DNA from 3 places in the Paucibacter hankyongi genome. Region 2 is predicted to be linked to each of the others. Evidence: predicted binding sites of a transcription regulator. Region 2 holds the regulator's gene; each other region holds the start of a gene.
What was found. Region 2 encodes FNR, which switches genes on or off when oxygen is low (the NO sensors DNR and NnrR bind a similar motif). Its sites were predicted from a motif close to TTGATNNNNATCAA; they were not measured.

Region 1: the regulator FNR is predicted to act here: its motif matches at 4,738-4,751, upstream of WG899_RS18860 (universal stress protein).
Region 3: the regulator FNR is predicted to act here: its motif matches at 3,218-3,231, upstream of WG899_RS02110 (acetyl-CoA hydrolase/transferase C-terminal domain-containing protein).

Annotation. Positions count from the first base shown of each region.
Region 1 covers NZ_JBBHJX010000016.1:73,421-83,288, reverse strand. Annotated here, with positions in the region: gene WG899_RS18880 (NRAMP family divalent metal transporter) at 1-579, opposite strand, end outside; gene WG899_RS18875 (TetR/AcrR family transcriptional regulator) at 583-1,293, opposite strand; gene WG899_RS18870 (parallel beta-helix domain-containing protein) at 1,509-2,906, shown strand; gene WG899_RS18865 (SO2930 family diheme c-type cytochrome) at 2,936-4,156, shown strand; gene WG899_RS18860 (universal stress protein) at 4,227-4,679, opposite strand; gene WG899_RS18855 (diguanylate cyclase domain-containing protein) at 4,783-7,395, shown strand; gene WG899_RS18850 (3'-5' exonuclease) at 7,423-7,929, opposite strand; gene WG899_RS18845 (hypothetical protein) at 8,021-8,647, opposite strand; gene WG899_RS18840 (adenosylcobalamin-dependent ribonucleoside-diphosphate reductase) at 8,799-9,868, opposite strand, start outside.
Region 2 covers NZ_JBBHJX010000003.1:222,147-232,014, reverse strand. Annotated here, with positions in the region: gene ccoP (cytochrome-c oxidase, cbb3-type subunit III) at 1-474, shown strand, start outside; gene ccoG (cytochrome c oxidase accessory protein CcoG) at 491-1,981, shown strand; gene WG899_RS06980 (hypothetical protein) at 2,029-2,292, shown strand; gene WG899_RS06975 (hypothetical protein) at 2,289-2,615, shown strand; gene fnr (fumarate/nitrate reduction transcriptional regulator Fnr) at 2,748-3,485, opposite strand; gene hemN (oxygen-independent coproporphyrinogen III oxidase) at 3,689-5,122, shown strand; gene WG899_RS06960 (sulfite exporter TauE/SafE family protein) at 5,122-5,832, shown strand; gene WG899_RS06955 (NADP-dependent isocitrate dehydrogenase) at 5,957-8,194, shown strand; gene icd (NADP-dependent isocitrate dehydrogenase) at 8,363-9,616, shown strand; gene WG899_RS06945 (cold-shock protein) at 9,747-9,868, opposite strand, start outside.
Region 3 covers NZ_JBBHJX010000001.1:464,607-474,474, reverse strand. Annotated here, with positions in the region: gene WG899_RS02115 (ABC transporter transmembrane domain-containing protein) at 1-869, opposite strand, end outside; gene WG899_RS02110 (acetyl-CoA hydrolase/transferase C-terminal domain-containing protein) at 971-3,097, opposite strand; gene WG899_RS02105 (GGDEF domain-containing protein) at 3,340-4,149, shown strand; gene WG899_RS02100 (lipocalin-like domain-containing protein) at 4,212-5,411, opposite strand; gene WG899_RS02095 (FtsX-like permease family protein) at 5,408-8,077, opposite strand; gene WG899_RS02090 (ABC transporter ATP-binding protein) at 8,080-8,772, opposite strand; gene miaA (tRNA (adenosine(37)-N6)-dimethylallyltransferase MiaA) at 8,759-9,754, opposite strand; gene WG899_RS02080 (pseudouridine synthase) at 9,794-9,868, opposite strand, start outside.

The DNA.
Region 1 (9,868 bases), on a different contig from region 2:
GGAGATCAGCAACAAGACCCGCTCGACGCGGTGGAAGGAACCCAGCACCACCAGCAGCGAAATCAAGACGGCCGCGATCGGTGTACTCAACCAGTTGGGAACTCCGACCAAGGAACCGGCGGCGGCAATGCCGGCGTACTCGGCGCAGATGGTGCCGAAGTTGGCGAACAGCAGACCCAAGACGGCCAAATAGCCCACCAGCTTGCCCCAGCGCTGCCGGATGGCGCCGACAAAGCCCAGGCCGGTGACGGCGCCGATCCGCACCGCCAGCAAATGGAATTGCACCAGCAGCAGCGTGGACGCCGGCACGATCCAGAACAGGCGGTAACCGAAGTCGGCCCCCAGCACCGAATAGGTGGTGATGCCCGCCGGGTCGTCATCCGACAAACCGGCCAAGAGACCCGGCCCCAGCACGGCCAGAAAGGCCGCAAAGGCGCCCGCCCCGGCGCTGCGGATGCGCTCAAAACGCTGGCCAATGCCGCGCCGGTGATGAGCCAGGCCATGCGGCGGAGCGCCAAGCTTTTGACGTTGCCGCAAGGCGGCGCGGTGAGCCTGATGCGCCTTGTGATGGACGGCCATGGTTCAGCGCCGCGCGCCCGGCCGGCCCGGTTGCCGCAAGCGCAGCATCTGGCCGCTGATCATCTCGGCCATGGTGCAGGCCACCGCCTGCGGGTCGAGACTTGGATCGTCAAACAGCAATTCTTGCGCGGCATACAGCGCGTCAATGGCCAGGCGGATGGTCAGCCGCGCCTGCGCCGGGTCGGCCTGCGGCCAGGCCTGCATAAAGGGTTGCAAAAGCAGATCGGTGACGAAGTCATGCGAGCGATTGCGCACCTCCTGCAGGGAAGGCACCGCGCGCAAGGCCCGCGTGACCCAGACACCGGCTGGCATCTGCTCGGTCACCACCAGGGTCTGCATGAAGAGCTCGGCCACGCTGGCGGCGAACTCAGCCTCCGGCAACTGCATCGTTGCGGGCACCGCCCAGGGCTGCAGCAACTCGTTTTGCACCTGCATCAGGCGCCGCCCGAGCTCATGCAGGATGGCGTACTTGTTCGGAAAATATTGATACAGCGCCGGTGGCGAGATCGCCAGGCGCTGGCAGATCAGATTGGTGGAAAGCCGCTCAATGCCGACTTCCCCCAATAGCTCGGCGCAAGCCCCAAGGATGCGCTCATAGGTTTCTTGGGCTCGCTTTTGCGTCGGCTGCTTCTTGGGCTCCAAGGCCGGTGGCGGGGCTTGCTGGCCATCGGCCTCTTTGCCGGCATCCACCTCTCGCTCTTCAACTCTGCTCATGGGCCCAGTCTAGCCCGGCCACAAGTCAGCTTGGCGCGAACAGAGCAAAACCCTTGTTGTGCAGCCGCGCCGCCCTCAGGGCTTTCCTTATTGGCGAAACCCCCTGTTCATCTTCTGTTCATGTAAACATAGTATTCGCTAGCTTTTTAAACCAAAGGCTGGGCCGTGAGCAGGCGCCTTGCCCCAAGCATGGACTCAAGCCAGGAGACAAACCCATGAATCAAACCCTCCCTCCTTACCGGCTGAAAGCGCTGGGCTCCTTGTTGGCGCTGCTCAGCCTGGTGTCTTGTGGCGGCAATGACAACCCCGCGCCAGGCCCATTGGTGACCACGCCATCGGAGATTCGCGTCGTGACGGCAGCCGAAATGAATGACGAGGACCTGAACACCATCCTGTTCCAGGCCCGCTCGGGCCAGACCATTTCCCTCCCCAGTGGCCGCTATGTGTTCAAGAAGCCGCTCAAGCTGAACGTCAACAAGATCACCGTGCAGGGCACCGGCAATGGCAGTGACCCGGCCAAGGACACCATCCTGTCCTTCAAGAACGCCAGCGAGGGCAATGGTTTCGAGGCCCGCTTCGTCAAAGGCATCACGCTGCGCAAGTTCGCGGTGGAAGACGCCGTCGGTGACGCCATCTTGGTGGCAGACTCCACCGATGTGCTGATGGACACCGTGCGCGCCGAATGGACCACCGACCCGGTGCACACCTCGCGCATGGCCTATGGCCTCTACCCGGTGGCCTCCGACAACGTCACCATCATCAACAGCAAGGCCATCGGCACGCGCGACGCCGGCATCTACGTCGGCCAGTCAAAAAACATCACCGTGTCGGGCAACGAGGTCTATTACAACGTTGCCGGCATCGAGATCGAGAACTCGCAAAACGCGCTGGTCGAGAAGAACAATGTGCACGACAACTCGGGCGGCATCTTGGTCTTCGCCCTGCCCGGCACTTATCGATTTAAAGACAACGTCAACACGCTGGTGCGCGACAACCAGTTGCGCGCCAACAACCAGCCGATTGCCGACAACGCCACAGGCTTTGTGCGCTCGGTGCCACCCGGCACCGGCATCATGGTGCTGGCCTCGCAGAACACCGAAGTCAGCAACAACATCATCAGCGACCACCTGACCACCGCCCTGCTGGCGGTGAGCTTCCAGGCCACCGGCATCTACTTCGACCCCAAGGTCTACGACCCCTATCTGCGCGGCTACTTGGCGCGCGGCAACATCATCACCAACTTCGGCAGCAAGCCGGGCGGCGCCTTTGCCGACCCGGCCGGCCTGGGCCAGATGGTGAGCGGTCTGTTCGCAAATCTGAAATCGAATCTGATGCCCGAGCGGCTGGCCGCAACCGTGTGGGACGGCATCGTCGACCCCGCCACCGGCAGCACCGGCAGCCAAGGCCAGGGCGGTAACTACAGCGGCAACCAAAAAATCTGCTCCGGCGGCAACACGCTGGACACGCCCAATCTGCCGGGCCTGATCTCCTACGAAACCATCGATCTGGACTTGATGGCCTTGCTGCAAGGTTTGTCGGCCGGACCCAACTTCCCCTTCCCGGAGCGCATGAACTGCACGATCACGCTGCCCACCGTCACAGGCAAGCCCTGACCCCACAGCACGCCCGAGGAGCCACTTCCATGAATACCCCCTTCATCAACACCTCCCTCACCCGCAAGGCCGCTGGGCTCGTGTGCGCCGGCAGCCTGCTCTTGCTGACCGCCTGCGGCGGCAGCAGCAATAGCGGCAGCGACGAGGCCGCCGCCAACAGCCAACCGCAGGTTTTTGAGCAAAGCACCGCACCGAAGAAGCTGTCCGACTGGCGCCTGCTGTTGAACGACGGCAAGACGCTGACGCTGAATGCCGGCGTCATCCCCTACGACCTGAATTCGGCGCTGTTCTCCGACTACGCCAGCAAGCTGCGTTCGATCTATCTGCCACCCGGCAAACAGATCAGCTACAAGGCCGACGGCGCGCTCGAGTTCCCGATCGGCTCGGTCCTCACCAAGACCTTTTACTACCCCAAGGCCACGCCGAGCGACGCGGCCAATCTGGGCGTGGCCAAGCAAAGCGGCAAGGCCCAGGGCAACAGCATTGATCTGGCCGCCAATGTGTTGATCGAAACCCGCATCCTGGTCTTGCAGCCGGACGGCACCTGGTCGGGCCTGCCCTATGTCTGGGATGCCGATCAGAAGGACGCACAACTGAAGGTCGGCGGCAAGGATGTGGCGATGGAGTTGGTGACGACAGGTGCACCGAGCCAGAAGTTCAGCTACAGCGTGCCGACGGCGCAAAGCTGCCAGCAATGCCACTCCACCGCCACCGCCGGCGGCGCCGGCATCCTGCCGATCGGCCCCAAGGTTCGCAATCTGAACAAGAGCTACGAATACAGCGCCGGCGTCAGCAAGAACCAGTTGGTCAATCTGGACGAGTTGAAGCTGCTCAGTGGCTTCACCGGCCTGGCTGCCGCACCGATCAATGCCGATTGGCGTGACGGCACACAAAGCTTGGAAGCGCGCGCCAAGGCCTACTTGGACGTCAACTGCGCGCATTGCCACAGCTCGCGAGGCGCCGCCTTCCAAAGTGGATTGATGCTGGACTTCAACAGCGTCGCTCAGGCCGGCGCTTCACCGGTGCAATGGGGTGTCTGCAAAAAGCCTTTGGCCTACGGCGGGCCCGGTGCGCCTTACCGTTATGGCATCGAACCCGGTCAGGCCGATGTGTCCTTGCTGCTCTATCGCATGAGCCACACAACGACCGGGGATGTGATGCCGGCGGTGGGCCGCCACCTGAACCACGAGGAGGCCAATAGCGTGGTCAAGGACTGGATCAACAGCCTCAAGCAGCCGGCCTGCCTCTAAGCACGCTCCACCCAACAAGCCGCCGGCCCGTTGCGACACGGGCCGGCGGCTTGGCGTTTCAAAGACGGAACTACTTGACCACCAGCACCGGCGACTTGGCCAGCGTCAGCACCTTTTGCGCCACGCTGCCCAAGATGACGGCATCGAGCCCGCGCCGGCCGTGCGAACCCATCACGATCAGGTCGCAGCCACTGCTTTGGGCGTGGTCGCAGATGGCCTGAGCCGGGCCATGCTCGCGCAGCACATGGCTGCTGAACGCCACGCCCGCGACCCGCGCACTGGCCTCGGCGAAGGCAATGCCCTGTTTGGCCGCGGCTTCCGCCGCATCCAGATAGCAGGCCAAGGCTTCCCCGCCTCCCCCGCCACCGCCGCTGCCATCTGAAAAATACACAAAAGGCAGCGAATCGACCACGCTGACGATCTCCACGCTGGCACCGTAGCGGCTGGCCAGGTCCAGCGCAGCTTGGGCCGCGCGTCCCGCAGCTTCGGAACCATCGGTGGGCAACAGAATTTTTGTGAACATACAGCGCTCCTGAGCTGGGAATTTGGCATGATCATCCTTGCTTGCAACGCGGCAAGACTTGCCCCAAGTCAATGCCGCCACAGCCAGCTCTGCCCAAGACCGCATGAACGAGACCCAGCGCCCATCATCCCCCGAGCCCGGCTTCTTCGCCAAGCAAGGCCGCTACGAGACCGTGGTCCCGTTTCTATCCATCGGTTTGGTGCTGTTATTGCTGTGGAGCTTTGTGGCCTGGTTCATCTGGGTCTACCCGGTCGGGCTGCAGAACGATCAGCGCCAGGAACTCGCCAGTGAAGCACAGACAGCCGCAGCGCAAACCGAAACCGTGCTGCGCCATGCCGAGAACAGCCTGCGCACCATCGACCTCTGGTTGCTGACGCGCGGGCGCGGCACGCCGCTGCAAGACGTCTCGCTGGCGCAATTGGCCGAAACCTTGCGCGACAGTTCGCGCGATATGGTCGATGTGATGTTGATCGACCAGCAAGGCAGCGTCTTCCGCATCCCCTCCTTGAACGGGCAGCCCTATGCGAATGTCGCAGGTCAGGAGTTTTTTGAACTGCTGAGCCAGCCATCCGCCGAGGGCTTGGCCATCGGCTTGCCTTTCAAGCTGCGCGAATCCAGTCCGCAGATCTTGCCGGTGGCCATCCGTTTGAGTGCGCCGGCCGACGGGCTGTGCATCGCCGTGGCGCTGATCGACCTGCGCCGACTCGGGCAGATGCATCAGCTGTTTGCCCATGCGCCGGACTCTGCGGTCACCCTGCTGCGTGGCGACGGCGTCGCCCTGGCACGCACGCCCGAATTGCCAGGCTTTGTCGGGCGCGATGTGTTTGGCCATGCAGCCCCGGGGCGCCGCGAAAGCTTCAACGGGCCAGCGGGCTGGTTCGTCACCGACGGTTCGGCCAGCGACGGCATCAAACGCGTCGGGGCCTTCAGAGCCTTGCAAGGCTATGGCGCCAAATTGCTGCTCTCGCAGGCCGAGAGCTCCGTCTTGGCCGAGTACCACTGGCAGCGACTGGTTGTCTTGTTGTTCAGCGCCCTGGTCAGCGCCGCAGCGCTGTCCTTGACCTGGATGCTGGCGCGATTGCAAGGTCGCGCCCGCGTTGAAGAGGCGCTGCAGGCGGCTGCGGCCGATGCCTCGCCGCTGGGCCTGTTTCGCTGCGACCAGCAAGGCCAAGTCATCTATGGCAACCAGACCTATCTGGACTTGCAGACCTTGCAGGCGGAGGAAAAAGCCTGGGGCTGGCTGCAACTGCTGCCCGCCAACAAACGCGAACTGGCCAAGGCCAACTGGCAGGCCATGATCGCCAAGGGCGAGCCGCTCAGGACCGTCGGGCGCATCACCCGCCGCGACGGCGCTAGCCGCTTGCTGTCGGTACGCACCGCACCACTGCGGGTGGGCGGCAAGCTGCTGGGCCAGGTCGGCACGGTGGAGGACATCACCGAACTGGCGGCGCAACAACGCGCCGTCCGCACCCTCAGCGACATCCTCGATCTAACGCCCGAATATGTCGCCCAATTCGATCAGCGCGGCCGCCTGATCTACCTGAACCCCGCCGCGCGCTTGCGCATGGATCTGGCCGCCGACGCTGACCTGGGTTCGGTCGATATCAAGCGCTTTCTGAGCGCAGAAACGCTGCAGGGCTTTGAAAACCAAGTCAGCAAAACCGCCAGCGAACAGGGGCAATGGCAGGGCCGGCGCAGCTTGATCGATGGCCAGGGCCGGACGATGATCTGCGAGTGCACGGTGATGCGGCATCGCGGCTCCAGCGACGCAAGCAGCACCATGTCGGTGATCCTGCGCGACATCACTTCCGACTTGCAGGCGCAACGCGAGCGCCAGCGCAGCGAGGCCATCCTGGCCGCCATTGCCCACACCTCGGAGGCCATGATCTCGGTGATCGACCTCGACGAACGCCTGCTCTTCATCAACCAAGCCTATCAACGCCACTTCCATCTCGAGCCCACGGGCTGGGTGGGCTTGCCCTTGCGCCAGGTGATCGGCGAGGCCGAATACGGCGCCCGACAAACCATTGTTCAACGCGCGCTGGCCGGCGAGACGGTCGGTCTGGAGCGAGAGTACGGCGAGCGCGAGGACCGCCAGGTGTTTGATGTGCAGTACTCACCGCTCTGCACCGAAGGCACGGCGGTTGAAGGCACCATCTGCATTGCTCGCGACATCACCGCCGCCAAGCGAGAAGAGCAGCGCCTGCGCGATGCCTCGCTGAGCTGCCCCTTGACCCAATTGCTGAACCGAGCCGGCTTTGCCCTGCATGCACAGGAACGACTGGAAGAGGTGCGGCACAAGGGCCAACTGGTGGCCTTGCTGTATCTGGATTTGGACCGATTCAAGCCGGTCAATGACCAGCATGGTCATCCGGTCGGCGACGCGCTGCTGCGCGCCGTGGCCATGCGCATACGCAATGCGCTGCGGCCCCAAGACCTGGTGGCCCGGCTCGGTGGTGATGAGTTTGCCGTCTTGCTGTCCGCCATCCATCAGGCCGAAGATGCCGCCGTGGTGGCGCACAAGATCGTGCACGCCATCGGCCTGCCCTTCATGATCGACACCGTGGAACTGCATATCGGCATCAGCGTTGGTTTTTGCGTGCGCCATGGCGCGCAGGCGGAGCTAGAGCATATGGTCGAAGTGGCCGATGCCAAGCTCTACGAAGCCAAGCGCGCCGGCCGCAGCTGCGCGCGCGGCAGCCTGCCGGAGCGTTGAGAACCCAAGGCTGGAAGGGGCGCGCCCTCAGGCCGCGCCGCGCATCGGCTGGGCCTGCTTCACACGCATCAGCGTCAGCTGCAAGACCATCGCATCACTGCTGGCGCGGTGACGACGTAACTGCGCTTCCGAGCGCACCTGATCCAAGGCCGGATGCCAGCATGCAGCCTCAGCCTCGCTGAGCAGCGAGCGGATATCGGCTAAGCGGAAACTCGGATTCATGTCGACCGCATCGAACAAGCGGCACAGCCAAGGATAGTCATGGCCCCAGGCATCGCAATAAACGGTTTGACCGGCCAGACGCTGATTGATCTGCTCGGCCACCCAGCGCGGCGGTTTGCCGTGCTGCCGCAGGATGTCACGGGTGATGCCATGCAACGCCTCGGCCGAGGCATCCCAATGTTGCCATTCCGGTTCGGGCTGGATCAGGCTGCAAAAAGCAGCACCACCAGCCTCGACAAAACCAATCTCGATCGGATAACTGCCGCGGCCGAAGCCGGAGGCTTCAACATCAAGAATGGTGGGCGGCGTCATGGTGGGCGGGCATCAAGACTGGCATCAAGGCTGACATTCGAGCCAAGTGTAAGCGCCTGTAAGCGATTGACGCCGGCAGTTCTAGGCCGATTCAGCCAGGGTTTTCGATGATTTGCTCACGCTCGAACAACTCGATCGCCGCCATCGCCACCTGCTGGGTGTCGTAATAAGCATAGGCACTGACCGCCGCAGCGCCCACCATCGGCACCCAACGCGACACACCTTTGTGCAAGACCCGCTGGCTCAGTTGCACGCCAACGGCCCCCACCACCCGCTGCATCAGCGCCGTCGTGGCCGGGCGCACCAACATCCGTTCACCGACGCGCACGGCCAGGTCACGCACCGCCTGCGCCGCCGTGTGGCGAAACAGGCAGTACAGCATTTGCGCCTGACCCAAGTCGGCAGAGCGGCCATACAAGGCCGCAATATCGGCCACCAACTGCGACTGGATGCGCCAGACCGCCGCCATCTCCGGCAGGATCGTCAGCCAACCCAAGGGGCCTGGCGGCAGCGCAAAAGCACCGGCCGCCATGGCGGCCTTCGAGGCGGCATCGGCAGCGGCCTTGCGTGCGGCCTGGGCCGTCAACGAGGGGGTCGCGCGCGGCAAAGCCTTCGACTCGGGGCGCGTGCCGATCAGCGTCAGCAAGGCATTCGACAGGCGCTCCGACATCTGCGCCTTGCCTGCTTGCGCCGGCAACATGGAATCACGGCTACTCATGGATATGCAACTCTACACGCCGTGACCCGCCGATGCTGGGCAGCCAGAAAGATGGCGGGCATACCGATCAAGGTGTGGGCGCCAAATCTGCGCCGAGCCGAATCAGGCGCCGGCCCGTCGCACACGATGCAACGGTCAGGCCCGAAGTCGCTCAGCCGCACTGCCCCACGTAACCGCAGGCGGTGCAGAAGTCGCAGCCGTCCTTGTGGATCATGGTGCTGTTGCCGCATTCCGGGCAGGGCTTGCCGGCCATGGCTTGCACGGTCGAGCCGGTCTTGACCTTGGCCACTGGCGCCTGCAGCAGGCCCATTTCGACCAACGGCAGGCCTTGCTCATCCAGCACACCCAGCATGGCGTAGCGATGGATGATCAGGCGCGCCACATAGGCTACGGTGGAGGGCCAGATCTGCTGGCGGCGCTCGCCGGTCAAGGTAGGCACCGGCGCCATGAAGTGACCGAGAGGCTCGCCCACATTCAACAGCTTGCGCAGCTTCATGCCGATCCAGGCCGGGTCCATCACCCGCATGTCCAGGCTCAGCAGGCGCGCCATGCCGTCCAGCGCCTTCGGGTAATTGCCCGAGAAGCCCATTGCGCAAGGCCGCGTCACAAAGCCGCCGTCCGGCGTCGGCAGGCTGACTTCCTTCAGCGTCAGCGTGAATTGTTCGTTAGTGGCCGGATTGTCCACATCGACCGCCCAGGCCAGCGTGCCCATGGTGCTGGTGCGCGGCTCCTCGCGGCTGAACATGGCATCGATCACCGGGGTCGGGCCGCCGTCCTGCAAGGCACCCAGTTGCTCACAGCGCCAGCGGATCACCGCGGCCGTGGCGGCCACCACGCCGGGGAAGAGGCGATGCTCGCCGCCCGGGGGAATCGGCATCTCGAAGGCGCGCTCCTCCGCCACGGTGGCCAGCGCGTCCAACTTCAGACGCAGCCAGGCGGCGTCATTGGTGCGCAGATCCATCGACAAGGTCTTGGCCACTGCGGCCAAGCCGCGCGGCTGCTCGGCGCCATTCACCCAGACCTCGAAGGGCAGGTTCTTGCCGAACAGGCCGGCGTCCGGTCCCTCGGCCGGCAGCTCGCCGACGAAGAGCGCGAAGTCGCCATGCGGGTGCCGGATCATGTAGCTCCAAGCCGGGTTGCCGCCGGGCAACTCGGGGCGGCTCGGCCAGCGCAGCGAGGCCAGCACGGCATTCGGCAGACGCGACACCAACATGCGCTGGT
Region 2 (9,868 bases):
AAGGGCAGCAAGGGTTTCCCGAACCTGACCGACGGTGACTGGCTGTATGGCGGTGAGCCTGAAACCATCGTCAAGACCATCACCGAAGGTCGCAATGGCGTGATGCCTCCGATGGCTGCAGCAGTGGGTGGCCCGGAAGATGTCAAGAACGTGGCCAACTATGTGCTGAGCCTGTCGGGCAGCGCACATAACGCCATCGCCGCACAGCTGGGTAAATCCAAGTTTGGCGCTTGCGCAGCCTGCCACGGCGCGGACGGCAAGGGCAACCAGGCCTTGGGCGCGCCCAACCTGACCGACAAGATCTGGCTGCACGGCTGGGGCGAAGAGGCCGTGATCAATATGATCAACAACGGCAAGAACAATATGATGCCGGCCCACGGCACCCGCTTGAGCGCCGAGCAGATCAATGTTTTGGGTGCTTATGTGTGGGGCTTGTCGCGCGGTGCTTCGTCGACGACGGCGCAGGCTCGTTGAGGTTGATGGCTGTTGAATGACTGATATTGCGTCGAAGCAGCGCGGTACCGCCGCGCTGTCCAAACCCGGTCCCGATGGCGATGCGGTGATCGAAATCGTGTCGCTTTATGCGGCACAGAAGAAAATCTATCCGCGCGCCGTCAGCGGCCTTTTCGCCAGCTGGCGTTGGGGCTTGGTTTGGTTCACGCAGCTGTTGTTTTACGGCCTGCCCTGGCTGGATTGGAATTCGCGCCAAGCGGTGCTGTTCGATCTGGCCAGCCGCCGTTTCTATATCTTCGGCTTGGTCCTGTATCCGCAGGACTTCATTTACCTGACGGGCCTGCTGCTGATCTCAGCCTACGGTCTGTTCTTGTTTACCGCCGTGGCTGGGCGGCTCTGGTGTGGGTTTGCCTGTCCGCAGACGGTCTACACCGAGATTTATATGTGGATCGAGAAACAGTTTGAAGGCGACCGTCAGGCTCGCATCAAGCTGGACAACGGTCCCTGGAATTTCAACAAACTCTGGCGCAAGAGTGGCAAGCAGTTCACTTGGATCGCGCTGGGTTTGTGGACTGGTTTCAGCTTCGTCGGCTACTTCACGCCGATCAAGCAACTTTGGGCCGAGGCCTTCACCTTGGGCTTTGGGCCCTGGGAATGGTTCTGGGTCCTGTTCTACGGTTTTGCCACCTACGGCAATGCAGGCTATATGCGTGAGCAGGTCTGCAAATACATGTGTCCTTATGCGCGCTTTCAAAGCGCCATGTTCGACAAGGACACCTTGATCATCAGCTACGACGCTGAACGCGGTGAACCGCGTGGTTCGCGTAGCAAAAAAGCCAGTGCAGATGAGATCAAAGCCCAGGGCCTGGGCTCCTGCATTGACTGCACCTTGTGTGTCCAGGTGTGCCCGACCGGTATCGACATCCGCAAGGGCCTGCAGTATGAGTGCATTGGCTGTGCGGCTTGTGTCGACGTCTGTGATGGCGTGATGGACAAGATGAATTACCCGCGCGGTCTGATTCGGTATGACACGCAAAATGGCCTGGCCCAACACCTGAGCAAGGCGCAGAAACTGCGTCGCATGTTCCGCCCGCGGGTGGTTTTGTACAGCGTGGTGTTGGTGGTTCTGTGCTCGGCTTTGCTCGGCAGTTTGTTGTTCTTGCGCAGCCCGGTGAAGCTCGATGTGGTGCGGGATCGCGGCGTGATGGCGCGTCTGGTGGAGGATGGCTATATCGAGAATCTGTACCGCCTGCAGGTCATGAACGCCTCCGAGCAGGTTCGCAGTTACACCATCACGGTCAGTGGCATGGAGCAACTCGCCCTGGCCAAGCCAGTTGAAATGACGGTGCAGCCCGCGGAAGCGCGTTGGGTCTCGGTGGCGCTGCGGGTGCCGCCCGAGGTGGCCGCCAAGGCCGGTACCGGCGCCCATGCCATCAAGTTCCAATTGAATGGCGCCGAAGTGGCGGGCTCTGTCTCGAAGGCGGGGCTGGCCTTGGAAGAAAAATCAACCTTTGTGGTGCCGCGCTAAGCTGGCGGTGCTAAGTTAATGAATCGCGGCGACGGAGACAAATGATCATGAGTACGCAAGACAAGAGCACGCAGACCTTGGCTGCTTCGGAAGGCCGCAAGTCCAAGTCCTGGTGGCGTGAGCCGATGATGTGGCTGGTGGTGGGTGGACCGAGCCTGGTGGTGGTGGCCAGTTTTGCCACCTTGAGCCTGGCCCTGAGTCATCCCGATCCGGTTCTGCAGGAGCAGGTGGTCAGCAGCAAGGCCAGCGGTACCAAGGCCATGTTGCCCGCGCGTGAGGCTCGCAACCACGCCGCCACAGGTGGGCAATGAATTCGCCGATCGGCTCTCCCTCCGCCGATCTGCCTGAGGCGCAAGGCGACGGTAGCAGCCGTCTGAGCCGCATGGCCATGGCGGTGATCTGGCCATCTTTCCTGATGGCGGGGGTGGTGGAGGCCTTGGTGTTTGCCGTGGTCGACCCGAGCGATCTGACCTGGTTTGGCGGGGCGCCAATGGACTTGCCTAGGCAAGCCATCTATACCTTGAGTTTCCTGCTGTTCTGGCTGGTCATTGGGCTGAGCTCCAGCCTGAGCTTGCTGCTGGCTGACCTGCCGAATCAGCCCGAGAACCCGCATCCGCGGGCTTGGCCGCGTTGAACCTAGCGTCTAGGTTTGCAGCAGGAGGCGAGCGAACAGTTTTGCGCGAGCGCAGGGGGGGGCAGGGCGTACGGGGGGCAGGGCGCCGTGACCGGCTTTCCTCCCCCAGCACAGACCTCGGCCTAGTTTGGTTCAGCAGGCTGTACTGTTGACCAGCTTTTGCAGGCCCGCTTGATCCAGGATGCGCAGATGACGCTGCTTCACTTCCAGCAGCCCTTCATCCTGGAACTTAGAGAAGGTGCGGCTGACGGTCTCCAGCTTCAAGCCCAGATAGCTACCAATCTCTTCGCGCGTCATGCGCAGCACCAGCGCTGCGGAGGAGAATCCGCGTGCCTGCAGGCGTTGCGTCAGGTTCAGCAAAAACGCGGCCAGACGCTCCTCGGCCCGCATGCTGCCCAGCAGCAACATCACGCCGTGGTCACGCACGATTTCGCGGCTCATGATCTTGTGGAACTGACGCTGCAGGTCGGTGAACTCGCGTGACAGCTCTTCCAACTGTTCGTAGGGAATCACGCAGACCGAAGAGTCCTCCAGGGCCACCGCGTCGCAGCTGTGGCGGTCGGTGCTGATCCCGTCCAGGCCCAGCAGTTCACCGGCCATCTGGAAGCCGGTCACCTGATCGCGGCCGTCTTCGGAGGCAACACAGGTTTTGAAAAAGCCGGTGCGCACTGCGTACAAAGATTGAAAACTGTCGCCACTGCGAAACAGGGTGTCACCGCGGCTGACTTGGCGGCGGGTGGCGACCAGTTTGTCGAGTTGAGCCAAATCATCCGAATGCAGGCCCACGGGCAGGCACAGTTCGCGCAAATTGCAGCTCGAACAGGCAACCTTCAGGGGTTCGATCTTGATCGGTAGCGTGGCGTTCATCATGGGCCTTGTTTCGATCCGGCTGGCGTGCCGGCTGACGGCTTCGTCGTGGCGTGAGCGCTCCGACGAGTCCTTGGAGAGTTGCGAAGTTTTGACGGGCATGAGCATGATGTACCTCAAACGTTGCCGCATTGTTGGTGCGAACAAGCGTGGGAAGCTTGATCCTGATCAAGTCGGGTGGCCAAAGCCTTGGCACAGTGTGCGCCATGGTACAGAACATTCAAGCCGCCCCCGCTTCGACCTCTTCGACGGCCACCCCTAATATCAACGAGGATCTGTTGCGTCGGTTCGACGTGTCCGGCCCGCGTTACACCTCTTACCCCACCGCCGATCGATTTGTGGAGGCCTTCACGGCCACCCAGTATGAGCAGGCGCTTGCGCAGCGGGCCAGTGGCTCGCTGGTGGGTGGGGCTTCGCCCTTGTCGCTGTACCTGCACATTCCTTTTTGTGAGTCGGTTTGTTATTACTGCGCCTGCAACAAGGTCATCACCAAGCATCATGACAAGGCCGCCGAGTACCTCGAAGCCCTGATCATCGAGATGGACCTGACGCTGGCTCATCTGGGTCGCGGTGCTTCGGTGTCTCAACTGCATCTGGGTGGCGGTTCGCCGACTTTTTTGAGCGATGCCGAGTTGACCCTGCTGATGCAGGCGCTGCGCGAGCGCTTCAAGGTGGCGCCGGGGGCCGAGGTGTCGATCGAGGTTGATCCGCGCACCGTCACGAACGAGCGACTGCGCCACTTGCGTGAACTCGGCTTCAATCGCCTCAGCTTCGGCGTGCAGGATTTCGATGCCGATGTGCAAAAGGCGGTGCACCGAATTCAAAGTTACGAAAGCGTCGAGGCCTTGATGCGCGCCTCGCGCGAGTTGGGCTTTGAGTCCACCAATGTGGACTTGATCTACGGTCTGCCATTGCAAACGCCGGAGTCTTTTGCGCGCACGATTGCGCAGGTGGGGGCCTTGAAGCCGGATCGGATCGCGCTCTATGGCTATGCCCACTTGCCGCAACGCTTCAAGCCGCAGCGCCGGATTGATTCGACGCAGTTGCCGCCGGCCGCAGACAAGGTGGCGATGCTGGCTGGAGCCATTGCGGGCTTCGAGACCCATGGCTACAGCTATATCGGCATGGATCACTTTGCGCTGTCGACCGATTCGCTGGCCGTGGCCAAGCGCCAGGGCCGTTTGCACCGGAATTTCCAGGGCTACAGCACGCAGTCCGATTGTGATTTGGTCGCGCTGGGCGTGTCGGCCATTGGCCGTGTCGGCGCCTGCTACAGCCAAAACGCCAAGACTTTGGATGAGTATTACGACGCCTTGCGCCAGGGGCAATTGCCGGTCAATCGCGGCCTTGCCTTGACCCGTGACGATATCGTGCGTCGTGCCGTCATCATGGCCTTGATGTGCCAAGGGCGGCTCGAGTTCGAGTCGATTTCCTTGGCGCATCTGGTCGACGTCAAAGACTACTTCAGGCCCGAGTTGGAACGCATGGCGGAGCTGGCCGAACAGGGCTTGGTCACCATTGAGCCCGATGCGATCCAAGTCACGCCGATGGGTTGGTACTTTGTGCGCGCGGTAGCCATGGTGTTTGACCGTTATCTGCAAGCCGACCGGAGCCGCGAGCGATTCTCTAGAATCATCTGATGCTTGATGTCGCACTCGCCGGCTCGGCCCTGATGATGGGCCTGGCCGGCACACCTCATTGTTTGGCCATGTGCGGCGCCTCCTGCGCCGCGGCCGGTGGGCGAGCGCCCTATGCTTTTCAATTCGGGCGTCTGTTGGGTTACAGCCTTGCCGGCGCACTAGCGGCCGGCAGCATGCAGGTCTTGAGTCAGTTGGGTCAGTCCACGGCCCTGTTGCGGCCGCTGTGGGTTTTGGTTCAGGTGGCGGCTTTTCTGTTGGGCATGGCCCTGTTGTTGCGCGGGCGCCAACCTGCGTGGCTTGAGCGCCTGGGGCAAGATGTCTCTCGGCAAGTTGAAGTGCCGGTAAGTGAGCTGCGGCGTGGTGGGGTCAGCATGGCAGGGTCTCGGCGCGTCGCGGTCGCTGGCATGGTCGGAATGGCTTGGGTGGCCTGGCCTTGCGGCCTCTTGCACTCGGCCCTGTTGCTCTCTGCTTTGGCATCTGGCCCCGTCCAAGGCGGTTTGGTGATGTCTGCTTTTGCCTTGACTTCCGGCGCCGGACTGGCTTTGGGGCCCTGGTTGTTGAGTCGTCTGCGCCGGGGCGGCACTGACGGCGCCAGTGCTGTGCGCCTGTCGGTGCGACTCGGGGGACTGGGCTTGGCCTTGGGCTCGGGCTGGGCCTTGGGCCACGGTGTATGGGCTCAGGTGGTCGCGGTATGCGGACAGTGGGCCTGATTCGCGCCACGTGTTTTTCTAAGACTTATATAAGACTTGAGTTCGCGGAGGGCGCCGCTGACTTAGAATCAGCGCCCTAATCGTTCCACTCCTTGGGCCAGAAGATGGCCGATCTGGAAACCACATGACAACAACGCAGCCGACCATCATCTACACCCTGACCGACGAGGCCCCGCTGCTGGCGACGGCGTCGTTCCTGCCCATCGTGCAGGCCTTCACGGCGCCGGCAGGCGTTCGTGTCGAGACCAGCGATATTTCCGTGGCGGGCCGCATCCTGGGTCAGTTCCCGGAATTCCTGAGTGAGGAGCAGCGTCAGCCCGACCGCCTGTCCGAGTTGGGCAAGCTGACCCTGAAGCCGGAAGCCAACATCATCAAGCTGCCCAATATCAGCGCTTCGGTGGCGCAGCTGAAGGCGGCGATCAAGGAACTGCAAGGCAAGGGCTACCCGATCCCGGACTATCCGGAAAGCCCCAAGACCGACGAAGAAAAAGACATCCGCGCCCGCTACGGCAAGTGCATCGGCAGCGCGGTGAACCCGGTGCTGCGTGAAGGCAACTCCGACCGCCGCGCGCCCAAGGCCGTCAAGGAATACGCCCGCAAGAACCCGCACAGCATGGCCGATTGGAGCCAGGCTTCGCGCTCGCATGTCTCGCACATGCATGGCGGCGACTTCTATCACGGCGAAAAGTCCATGACCTTGGACCGTGCCCGCAACGTCAAGATGGAGCTGATCACCAAGAGCGGTCAGACCATCGTGCTCAAGCCCAAGGTGGCCTTGCTAGACCGCGAGGTCATCGACAGCATGTACATGAGCAAGAAGGCGCTGCTGGATTTCTATGAAAAGGAAATCGAAGACGCGCGCCAGACGGGCGTGATGTTCTCGCTGCACGTCAAGGCCACGATGATGAAGGTCTCGCACCCCATCGTCTTCGGCCACTGCGTGAAGATCTTCTACCGCGAGGCTTTCGACAAGCACGGCAAGCTGTTTGAAGAACTGGGCATCAACGTCAACAACGGCATGGTCGATCTGTACAACAAGATCGCCACGCTGCCTCAGAGCAAGCAAGACGAGATCAAGCGCGATCTGCATGCCTGCCACGAGCACCGCCCCGAGCTGGCCATGGTGGACTCGGCCAAGGGCATCACCAATTTCCATTCGCCCAACGACATCATCGTTGACGCTTCAATGCCGGCCATGATCCGCAACGGCGGCAAGATGTGGGGCGCCGATGGCCGCTTGAAGGACGTCAAGGCCGTGATGCCGGAGTCGACCTTCGCCCGCATCTATCAGGAGATGATCAACTTCTGCAAGTGGCACGGTGCCTTCGATCCCAAGACCATGGGCACGGTGCCCAATGTCGGCTTGATGGCTCAGCAGGCCGAAGAGTACGGCTCGCATGACAAGACTTTCGAGATCTCGGAAGACGGCGTGGCCAATATCACCGATCTGGACACCGGCGAAGTGCTGATGAGCCAGGACGTGGAGCAGGGCGACATCTGGCGCATGTGCCAGTGCAAGGACGCCGCCATCCGTGACTGGGTCAAGCTGGCCGTCAACCGTGCTCGCAACTCCGGCATGCCGGTGGTGTTCTGGTTGGATCAGTACCGCCCGCACGAGGCGCAGCTGATCACCAAGGTCAAGATGTACCTGCACGAGCACAACACGGCCGGCCTGGACATCCAGATCATGAGCCAAGTGCGCGCCATGCGTTACACCCTGGAGCGCGTGATCCGCGGCTTGGACACCATCAGCGCCACCGGCAACATTTTGCGCGACTACCTGACCGACCTGTTCCCCATCATGGAACTCGGCACCTCGGCCAAGATGCTGTCCATCGTGCCCTTGATGGCGGGTGGCGGCATGTACGAGACCGGCGCGGGCGGCTCGGCGCCTAAGCATGTGCAGCAGCTGGTGGAAGAAAACCACCTGCGCTGGGACTCGCTGGGCGAGTTCTTGGCCCTGGCAGTCAGCCTGGAAGACTTGGGTCTGAAGAACAACAACCCCAAGGCCAAGCTGCTCGCCAAGACGCTGGACGCGGCAACAGGCCAACTGCTGGACAACAACAAGAACCCCAGCCCCAAGACCGGCCAGCTGGACAACCGCGGCAGCCAGTTCTACCTGTCCCTGTACTGGGCCCAGGCCTTGGCTGCGCAGACCGAGGATGCCGAGTTGGCCGCCAAGTTCGCGCCTCTGGCAAAGACTCTGGCCGAGAAAGAAGCCGTCATCGTCGCCGAATTGGCAGCGGTGCAAGGCAAGCCTGTTGATATCGGGGGTTACTACAAGCCCGATGCAAACAAGCTGGCTGAAGTGATGCGCCCCAGCGCCAGCTTCAATGCTGCTTTGGCAAGCGTGCTTGCCTGACTTTGAATCGGCCAAGAAGAATTTCGTTTGAAGTTCTTCCGTCTTTAAAACTTGGAAAGCCGGCGCCGAGCGTCGGCTTTTTTCATGGCTCATTGCTTGATTGAAAGTCGCTAGAATTTTCCGCATTTCGAGCGACGCCTTCTCGGCTATTTCCGGAGTACTTCTTCCATGTTCCAGCATATTCAGATCCCTGCGAAGGGCTCCAAAATCACCGTCAACGCTGACCACACATTGAGTGTGCCGGATCAGCCCATCATTCCCTACATCGAGGGTGATGGCACTGGCTTCGATATCACGCCGGTGATGCTCAAGGTGGTTGATGCGGCTGTGGCCAAGGCTTATGGCGGCAGCCGGCAGATTCACTGGATGGAGATCTTTGCCGGTGAGAAGGCGACCAAGGTGTACGGTCCAGACGTCTGGCTGCCGGCCGAGACCTTGGAGGCCTTGAAAGATTATGTGGTGTCCATCAAGGGCCCGTTGACCACGCCCGTGGGTGGCGGCATCCGTTCGCTGAACGTGGCCCTGCGTCAAGAGCTTGACCTTTATGTGTGCCTGCGCCCAGTGCGTTACTTCCCCGGTGTGCCTTCGCCGGTGAAAGAGCCGCACAAGACCGATATGGTGATCTTCCGTGAGAACTCGGAAGACATCTACGCCGGCATTGAGTTCGAAGCCCAAAGCGACAAGGCCAAGAAGCTGATCAAGTTCCTGCAAGAGGAAATGGGCGTCAAGAAGATCCGTTTCCCCGAGACTTCGGGTCTTGGCGTCAAGCCGGTGTCGATTGAGGGTACCGAGCGTCTGGTGCGCAAGGCCATTCAGTACGCCATCGACAATGACAAGCCCAGCGTCACCATCGTGCACAAGGGCAACATCATGAAGTACACGGAAGGCGGCTTCCGTGACTGGGCCTATGCATTGGCGCAAAAGGAGTTTGGCGCCGAGTTGATCGATGGCGGCCCCTGGTGTCGCCTGATCAGCCCGAAGAGCGGCAAGCCCATCACCATCAAGGACTCGATCGCCGACGCCTTCTTGCAGCAAATTCTGTTGCGTCCCGCCGAGTACTCGGTTATCGCGACGTTGAATCTGAACGGCGACTACGTGTCCGACGCGCTGGCCGCTCAGGTCGGTGGCATTGGCATCGCCCCGGGCGCCAATCTGAGCGATTCGATCGCGATGTTCGAAGCCACCCACGGCACCGCACCGAAGTACGCCGGCAAGGACTATGTGAACCCGGGCTCCGAAATCCTCTCGGCCGAAATGATGTTGCGCCACATGGGTTGGACGGAAGCTGCCGACCTCATCATCGAGTCGATGGGCAAGTCCATTCTGAGCAAGAAGGTCACTTATGACTTCGCCCGCCTGATGGACGGCGCGACCCAGGTGTCTTGCTCCGGCTTTGGCCAAGTCATGATCGACCATATGTGATCGCCGGGCGGTGCGTCTGCCGGTCTTCAATGGCCCATCAGAAGCGCTGCCTAAAGACAAAAGGCCCGCATGCAGCGGGCCTTTTCATTGATGCAGGCGAAAAACGATGCCGGCGCCCAAGGCTCTGAACTTAGGCGGCCGCAGTCATCTCCGCATGGGCTGCTTGCTGCATGGCCTCGATGGGCGTGATGTTCTGCGCCAACTGGCCTTTCGGGCCGTCGACCAGGTCGAAACTCACGCGCCCACCCTGTT
Region 3 (9,868 bases), on a different contig from region 2:
CCGGCCCGCACCATGGCCCGCTTGCGTGCGGTTTCAAACGCGTTTTCACTGGCCTGGGCGAATCGCTGCGCTTCGGCGCCTTCTTGGGTGTAGCTCTGCACCACCGGCACCGCGTTGAGCACCTCGGCGGCGATGGCGCTGGTGTCGGCGACCCGGTCCTGGCTGGCGCGGCTGAGTTTGCGTACGCGCCGGCCAAAGTAGAGGGCCGGCGACACCACCAGAATCAAGATGCCCAGCACCTGCGTCATCACCAAGGGGTTGGTGGCAATCAACATGACCATAGCGCCGACGCCCATCACCGTGCTGCGCAAGCCCATCGATAGGCTGGAACCGACCACGGTCTGCACCACCGTGGTGTCGGTGGTGATGCGTGACAAGACCTCACCGGTTTGGGTGGTCTCAAAAAACTCTGGGCTTTGCTTCAACACATGGCGGTAGACGGCGCTGCGCAAATCGGCCGTGACGCGTTCGCCCAGCCAGGTCACCATATAAAAACGTGCGGCCGAAAACACCCCCAGTGCAGCGCCAACGCCAAAAAGGGCCAAGAAATGCCCACGCATGGCCATCAAACGGTCGGCGGCCTGGGCGGGGCCGGGATTGGCGGATGCCCCGGTGTTGGCCGCGCCTGCCCCCATGCCTTGATCGACGAGCCCCCGCAAGGCGAGCGGGAACGCCAGCGTCGCCAAGGCGGCCAAGATCAGGAAGACCAGCGCGACGCCAATATGCCCCCGATATGGGCGCAAAAAAGGCCACAAGCCGCTGAGCGAGCGCGGGTTGCCCTTGGCGCTCGACGCCGCGCTGTCGGGCATGGTTGGCGAGGCGGCGCTCGTTGAGCCGGTCTGGGTGTGCGGTGCTGACTTCGAATCCATGCGGCAGTGTAGGCGGGCTGGCTGGACCCACCCTCACCCTGCACAACACACCTCAGATCATTCCTGCGCGGCTTTCGGCCGCACAGCTTCGATCTTGAGCCTCAAAGATTGCTGGCAAACAGCCGCCGCACAAACAGGTCCTTGAAGCTCTTGGCGTCGGCCAAGCCCAGGCGTTCCAGATAGGCCTGCGGCACCGGGTGCTCGCCACGCAGGCTGCGCAAAATCATGCCGACCAATTCCACCGGATGGTGGCTGGCGTGCTTGAGCTTCTTCAGCGCGCGCACGATGACCAGCTCGTCCTCGTTCAGGTCGGTGCCGAAAGGGAAGTCGGGCAGCACGCCTTCATTGCGCCAGGGGCGCAGTTTCTCGCGCAGCATGTCGGGGCTGTTGTGGCTGGCCCATTCCGGTAATTGGTAGTCGGCCTCCAATTTGCCATGCGCCTTGGCCTCGGCGATCAGCGTCGCTTGGAAGCGCGAATCGGCAATCACCAGCAGGCGCTTGATGCATTCGGCGTCGGTGCAGCCACGCAGTTCGGCCACCCCATACTCGGTGATCACCACATCACGCAGATGGCGCGGAATGGTGCAGTTGGCATAGCTCCAGACGATATTGCTGCGCAGGCCGTCCTTGTTGTCATGGGTGGAGCGCAGCATCAGGATGCTGCGCGCATCGGGCAGGGCATGCGCCATGGCCACAAAGTTGTACTGACCACCCACACCCGAGACCATCTGGCCGGACTCCATGCCGTCCGAGGAGGCCGCACCCAAGAGCGTCACCTTCATCGCGGTATTGATCAGGCGAGCCTTGACGCGCTGGGCACGCTTCAAGGCCTGGCTGCCGATGGCATCGTCGTGCAACTCGTTGATGAAGCCGATGCGCGTCATGTCGATCTGGTCCAACAAGTCGGCGGGCATATCGCGCAAGCGCTGATAGAAGTCACGCGGACCGAGAAAGAAGCCGCCATGCATCAGCGTGGTCTTCAGCCAGCGTTCGCCCAGCAAGTCTTGAGCAATCGCAGCGATAGCCTCGGGCTGCGACACATCATGGCTGAAGACCCGTTCGCCCAGGGCAAGGCCTTGCGGCGTTAGCCGTACACCTGTTTTGAAGATGCCGTACTCGACCAAAAAGTCGAGATCCTGTGGCCGCAAGGGCGAGGCGATGCGCCCCATCTCCAGCAAGGCCTGTAAGACCGTGGCGTCTGGCCGTTCGCCCAAGCGCCCCGCCGTGGCCAAGTTTTGCAGGCTAAGGTCGGCGAAGACCCGGCGCCGAATCAGGCCGGCATCGATCAAGCGCATGAAGCCGTTGACGAACATTTCCGAACAGCCATAAAGGCCTTCGGCAAAGGCGCCGGTATCGCGCCCCGTCAACTCGCCATGGCACAGGCTGGAGAGGATTTGCTGGTAGGCCTCGGACTGCCGGTCGCGCACGATCAAGGCTTGGGCGATGGCGTCGCCGAGGGAACCAATGCCGATTTGCAAGGTGCCGCCATCTTGCACCAAGCTGGCGGCGTGCAAGCCGATGGCGTAGTCGGCCCAATTGATCGAGGCGTTGGGCGGGGCAAACAGCGCGTGGCTGCAGCCCGGCCCATCCAACACCAGATCGAACAAGCCGGCCGGCACGATGGCATGCCCTGGCATGAAGGGGAGTTCTCGGTTCACCATGGCCACCGCCATGATGGGGCGGTCTTGCGCCTGCATGCGTTCCAGCAGGTCAAAGCTCAGATCCGGGTTGCAGGACAACGACAACTCGGTCGAGCCGTCCGCAGCCTCTCGCGTTGCCACCGCCTGCATGATCAGATTGACCCCGTGCGACATCATGTCGCGCACCGCAAAGCTGTAATTGGTGCAGACGAAACCTTGCTGTGCCGGCTCATTGCCAAGGTAGTCGCCGGTTTTCATGAAGAACTCATGCACCTCGATATGGGCCGGCAGGCTGCGGCTGCGCAGCGCCTTCACGTAGTCCATATCGGGGTAATCCGCGAACACTCGTTCCACCAGCGGGGCCAGGAAATGCGCTTCCAGTTCGGAGGCTCCACTGGGCTTCTCCAGCGACAGGGCGGTAAAGATCTTCAGCCGCCGATCCGCTTGGGCGGCAATGCGGCGGTATAGCGCATTGACCAGCGGGTTGGGCTTGCCGATGCCCAAGGGGATGGCCATCACGATATCGCCCTGCACCTGTTGCAGGATCAGATCCACCGCCTGCTCCAGGCTGTTTGTGCTGCGGCTCACTTTGATTGGGTGAGGCTGTGTTTGTGCTTGCATCCTTGTCTCCTGTTTTTGTCTGCGCGTCGAGGCGTCTGTTTGTGCTTTGCAACAAGCACAGTCTGGATCAAATGGGCTTGGGTAGTTTTGACATGAGGCAAGCAAGCAACAGCATGGACGGGTATTGACTCCCCATTGCGGGGGAGTCGCCTTGGCGCAGCAAAGCATGTGCTGAAATCGCCTCAACGCAAAAAGGGCGATTACCGCACATGCACAGAAAACTGGAACAGCCCACCTGCTTGGATCCGATTCGCGAGGCCACCAACCGGCTGGGTTTTGCAGGCGCGCTGCTGCTGTTCACCCTCGCGGTCTCGCTCTTGGCGGTGGGGGGCTCACAGATTCTGGTGTCGCTGCTTGAGCGCGGTGACCGCGTCACCGCGGCGCTGGCAGCTGGCTTGTGCGGCCTCTTGCTGGCCGGGGGCTTGGGGCATCTGGTCTTGCGCATGCTGGCGTATCAAACGCAGTCGGAGCAAGACCTGACACGCTATGCCACCGTCGATCAACTAACCGGCGTCTTCAATCGACGCCATTTCTTGAATCTGGTGGAGCGCGAGTGGGCCTTGGCGCGGCGTTACGACATGGCATGCGCGCTGCTGGTGATCGATGTGGACCACTTCAAACGAGTCAATGACGGCTTCGGCCACCGCTGCGGAGACACGCTCTTGCGTCAGATCGCCGAGGCTTGCAGTGAAACACTGCGGCAGGCCGATGTGCTGGCGCGCTTTGGTGGCGAGGAATTCATCCTGTTCTTGCCACACACCGATCCGCTCGGCGCTTTGGATGTGGCGGAGCGGATTCGCGAGCGCATTGAGCGGCTTAACTTCGCCTGGAACGGACACAGCATTCCGGTCAGCGCCAGCATCGGCGTGGCCGCTTTGCAGCCCAAGCATCTCGCTTTGGAACAATTGGTCCAAGACGCCGAAGACGCGTTGGACGCCGCCAAGTCCGAGGGGCGCAACTGCGTTCGCGCCGGCGAAGGCCTGCTGCCGGGCAAGCCGAGCAGCTTGATGCGGGGTTGAGCGACCGCGCTAGGTGCAGGCCTTGTCCTTGTCTGTGACCTTGGCCTTAGCCCGCCTGTGCTTCAAGCCAGTGTGACCGCGCCGGCATAACCCGTCATTTCGAGGTAGCCTAGGCCGAGGCGTCGGCCTGCGGTGTCGCGCAATTCAGCGGGCCCTTCCCAGTAGCGCATGCCGGTGCTGGCCCTGGCATCGATTTCCTGCGCTTCAATCAAGGCATGCAAGGTGAAGACCGCCACGGGCGTTTGCAAGCGCCAGGCTACCGGATACTGCGCCTGACTGGCCGGGCTGCGCCAGGTCTTGAGGGCCTGCATGCTGATTTGCTCGGGCGCAAAGTTCTGTACCTCACCCAAGTTCCCGGCCCCTGCTGGCCGATAGCTACCGCCGCCCCACAAGGTGCTGCCATCGGCGCGGCGCAGGCGAAACAGAGTCAGGGCAGAGCCATCATGCAGATTGATGCCCATCCAATCCCAACCCACGCCTTTGTCGGCGCTGCGGGCATCGGCCGCACCCAGCAGTTGATCGCTCCATTCATGATCCAGCCAGGCCAGGGCGCGCAGATCGCTTGGTCGGCCCTGCATTGCCAAACGGGCCTCGCCCTGCAATTGCACCTGGCTGTAGTAATGGCTGAACTGCTCGGCACCCGGCCCCTTGCGCGAGAAGCCGGCCTCACTTTGCAACAAGATCGGCTGTGGCGCGCGCAGCTGGATTGCGAGATCGAAACGGCCATGGGCGCGTCCTTGCATCGCGGCTGCATAGTGCGAGCTGGGGCCGTCTTTGCCTTGCGTGTTGTCCTTGCGGCGCAAGAACCAAGCGCCCATCTGCACATCGCAGTCCTGCTCACTGGCTTGCGCCAAGCCCGGAAATTGACGGGCGATGCGTTGGTCATGACTCAAGGTGGCCGCGCCAATATCGCTGAGGACGGCATGCGCCATCATCAGCTGGCGCGCGGCAAAAGCGCTGGGATGATCCGCAGCCGCTGGGCCACGGACGCGAAAAAAGGTCAGCTGAAAACCATAGCGCGGCTGGCTTTGTGCATCGTTGGGGGCAGATCCGTCGAACAAAAGCCCGCTCAAGTACCACCATTCCAAACGCGTTTGCTGATGAGCGCCAAAGTCGCGCGGAAAGCTCAGGCCGCTGCGTAGGTTTGTTGGTTTGGTGCCCGCCACGGCGCCATCCGTCGCCCCTGCCGCTGCGGCGGCAGCCATGAACAAGAGCCGCCGTCTTTGCAGCCAGAGACGTTCAGTGTTGAAACCCTGATTCACCAATCCTCCTTGACGGCTTGCACCGCATGCGCGCTCAAGGCCTGGCGGCCGGCCAGCAGCGTGGTGGCCACGCCCGCCACAAACACGGCAGCCACCAGGCCCAAGAGGGGCGGCCAAGGCAAGCTCAGTTCCATGCTCCAGTGGAAACTCTGCGGATTGACCACAAAGACCAGCACGGCGCTCAGGCCCACACCCAGGGCCAGACCGGCCAGCGCGCCAACGCCGCAAAGCAGCGCAGCCTCCAGCGTCAGCAGACGCAAGATGCCGGCACGGCTCAGGCCCAGATGCCAGAGCAGGCCAAACTCGCGTTTGCGGGCCAGGGCTTGCGCCGACTGGCTGGCTGCGATGCCGAAGAGCCCGATGGCCAGGGCCACTGCTTGCAGCCAGCGGGTGACGGCAAAGCTGCGGTCGAAGATGTGCATGGACATGCTGCGCAGCTCCTCCAGAGAGGCCAGTTCCAAATCTTCTGGCTGGTCCGCCAGCGCACGGATGCGCGGGCTCAAGTCGCTGGCGCGCTCTCCGGGGCGCAGCCAAAGCAGGACCTCGGTGGTGCTGCGTTCGCCACTCCAGTCGCGGTAGTCCGGCAAGGCCATGATCAGGGCGGCATGTTGCCGCGCATAGTCGCGCCAAACGCCGCGCACATAGGCGAGGCGCTGGCGTGCTGAGCCTGTTGCGGGGCGGCTTTGTTCGCCCGAGATGTCATCGAGGCTGAGCCAAATAGTTTGACCCGGCTGCAGCTTCAGGCGGTCTCGCATCGCTTCATTGATGTAGACGGCTTGTGCGCCCGGCTGCGGGCTGTTCGCCAAGGGGCCGCTCACCGGCAAGTCCTTTTCTTGCACCGTGCGGGCCAGCAGCGCGACCGGATCTTCTTGGTCGGCGAGCCAAAGCCGCCCGCTGTATTGGGGAATGAACCTTTCAGTCAATCCGCTGCTCTGCAGTTTTTCAAGCAAGGCCGGGGCTAAGGGCGCCACCTGACCGGAGCCCACGCGCAAGCTGGAGCGCAGATACAAGTCGGCCGGCAGCATCTGATCCAGCCAGGTTTGCAAGGCGCTGCGAAAGCTCCCTACCATGGCCAACATCGCAACCGACAAGCTCAGCGCCACCAGTACGCCGGCCAAGGCGCGGCTGGCTGCTGCGGCCTGGTCTTTGGCGTGCTCGCGCACCAAGAGCAGGGTGGCGCTTTGCGGCAAGAACTTCAGCAGCGAGGTGCTCGCCCGCAGGAGGCTGGGCACACAGGCAATGCCGCCCAGCAGCAAACTCAGCATTGCGGCATAGGCGGCCAAAGGCACTTCGGCCAGGCCGGTAGATGCAGGCAAGGGCGGCAGCAAAGCCAAGATCAAACCCAGCAGCAAGAGGGCGGGCCCCAGCCATAGCGGCAGCGGCTTGGCGCTGTCACTCCCCAGACCTTTGAGCACCTGGGCCACCGGCATGCGCCGGACTGCCAAGGCGGGCAGGGCGCTGGCCAGCAAGCTGATCAACAAGCCGAGCAAGCCAAAGCCGGCAGCGGCGGGCAGGTGTTGGCCGGCGTCGAAGCGCAAGCCGGCCGAGCTGCCCAGGCCCAAGCTCAAGCCCAGGTCGCCCGACAAGATTTGGCGCAGGCCAACATCGGCCAAGACCCAGCCCAGAAGCAGGCCCAGCACGCTGCCCAAGAGGCCCAAGACCAGGCCTTCGAACAGGATCAGGCGGCCTAGCTCGGATGCGCTCAGCCCCAAAACGCCCAAAAAAGCCAGCTGCGGCAGGCGCTGGCTGACAGACAAAGAAATCACCGCGAAGACCAAAAAGCTGCCGCTGAACAAGGCCATCAAGGACAGCATGCCCAGATTGACGCGGTAGGCCCGAGTGATGTCGCTCATCCAAGCGCCATCGTCCTTGGGTGGGCTGAGGCTCAAGCCGGCGGGCAGACCTTGCGGCGTGGCCATTTGGGACAAGGCGCGCGACCAGGCCTCCGGCACCTGGTCGGGCTGCAAGCGCAAATCAATCCGGTCGATCTGGCCCAGGCGGCCCAAAAGCACTTGAGCACCGGCAATGTCCATCACTGCCAGCGGTGCGGCGCCTGCCCCATGGCGCCCGCCGTAGCGCAGCAGATGGTCGCGGGCTTGGCCGCTCTGTGCATCGGCCACGCGCAGGGTCAATGGGCTGCCCGGTTCAGGGCTAATGCCTAATTTGCGCAGAGCAGCTTCATTGAGAAAAATGCGCTCGGGGTCGAGCAACTGCAAAGCGCCAGCGGTGGGGGCAGTGTCAATTTCAGCCTGGGGTAACAACTCCGGCGCCACTGAGCCGGCCTGCAAGGCATCGATGCCAATCACGCCCAAATTGAAAGGCTTGCCATCGTTGCCGCGGAGCTGAGCTTGGCCCTCCAGCCGAGGAGCGGCCAGCGTCAGGCCGGGCAGGGCGGCGACCCGGGCGTAGTCGGCTTCCGAGATCGCGCCAATGCCGGACTTGGAATGGCCTTGCACGATCAAATCGGCCCGGCCCTCGATGCTTGAGGCCGCGCGGCCAAACTCCGCCAAGGCGCTGCTATTGAGCAAATGCACCGCATAGGCCAAAGCCACGCCCAGCACGATGGCCAGCAAGGCCAGCGATTGGCGGCCCGCTTGGTGTCGCAGCACCGGCCACGACAGGCCGCGCAGCCAGCGGAACCAATGCAGGAGCGGGCCCGGCTGCATGCTCAGTGGGCGTTGTGATCGCTTGAATGCGAGTCGCTGAAGTTCACTTCGCTCAGTCCCCGCTCATCCAGCCTCAGGCATCGATGCGCACACGCTGCGGCGCGCTCAGAGTGGGTGACCAAGAGGCAGGCCGCACCTTGGCTCTGAACTTGGGCTTGCAGCAAATCCAGCACCAGACCGGCACTGCTGGCATCCAAGTTGCCGGTGGGCTCATCCGCCAGCACCAGGGCCGGTCGATGCACCAAGGCGCGGGCGATGGCGACGCGCTGCATTTGCCCGCCGGAAAGCTGCCTCGGCATGCGCGCGCCCAAGCCTTGTAAACCCACGCTGGCCAACATCTCTTGCACGCGAGCCGGGTCCGGGCGCTGCAGCAAGAGCAAGGGCAGGGCAATGTTGTCGGCCACGCTCAGATGCGGCAGCAAATGAAAGGCCTGGAACACAAAGCCCAGTTTGGCGCGGCGCAACCGGGCTTGTTCGGGCTCGCTCAGCGTGCTGAGCTCCACACCGTCCAGCCAGACGCTGCCGCTGTCGGGCCGGTCCAAGCCGGCCAGGCAATTCATCAAGGTGGATTTGCCCGAGCCGGATTCGCCCAGCAAGGCGACCATCTCGCCAGCGGCCAATTGCAAGCTCAGGTCCGCAAAGACCTCTTGGCCAGCGTAGGCCTTGCTCAGCGCATGCGCCTCAAGCAGGGCCATGGCTTGCGGCAGGGCTCGGCTTGGCAGCGGTTTGGGCCTTCAGCAGCAGACGCTGCAAGGCGGCCAAGACATGCAACTGCGCCTGCGGGTCCTCACAGGCAATCACCTGGCGCTGCGGCATGCTGCGCAGCCAGGTCATCTGGCGCTTGGCCAGTTGCCGGGTGGCGGCAATGCCGCGCTCTGGCAGCGATTTGAAGTCGCCGCTGTCCAGCGACTCCCAGGTCTGACGGTAGCCGACACAGCGCATGGAAGGCAGTTCGGCATTCAAATCACCTCGCGCCTTCAATGCGCGCACCTCGTCCACCAAGCCCTCGGCCAGCATCTGCTCGAAGCGCTTCGCCAAGCGCGCGTGTAGCCAGCCCCGGTCGCTGGGCTCCAGGGAGATCAGCGGCCAATCCACCCCAAGGCTGCGCACTTGGTGCAACTCACTCATGGGCCGGCCCGACAGGATGCAAACCTCGAGCGCCCGCTGAATGCGCTGCGAGTCGCCCGGCGCCAGGCGTGCGGCGGTGATGGGGTCAAGTCTTGCCAGTTCGGCATGCAAGGCTGGCCACCCTTGATCCGCCGCCTTGGCATCAAGCTCGGCGCGCAAGGCCTCGTCGGCTTGAGGCATCTCGCTCAAGCCGTCAAACAAGGCCTTGAAGTAAAGCATGGTGCCGCCGACCAGCAGCGGCAGCTTGCCGCGCGCCAAGATCTCATCGGCCAGCTGCCGTGCGGAGGCGACGAACTGCGCGGCCGAATAAGACTCCAGCGGATCAATGATGTCGATCAGATGGTGCGGCACCGCCGCCAACTCGGCGGCAGTTGGCTTGGCCGTGCCAATGTCCATGCCCCGGTACACCAGGGCCGAATCGACGCTGATGATCTCCACCGGCAAGAACTCGGCCACGGCCAAAGCGGCCGCCGTCTTGCCGCAGCCCGTCGGCCCGGCAATGCATATCGGCCCCGTGAACTGCATCTCTTGAATTGGGGTCAGGTTCATTTTCTTAGGGACAAACAGCTGAAACAGCCCAGCACTGCATCAGTCAAAGCGCTCCCAAGGCGTCAAGAAGCGCCATTGGCCGACCGGCAGATTGCCCAGATTGATGCGGCCGAT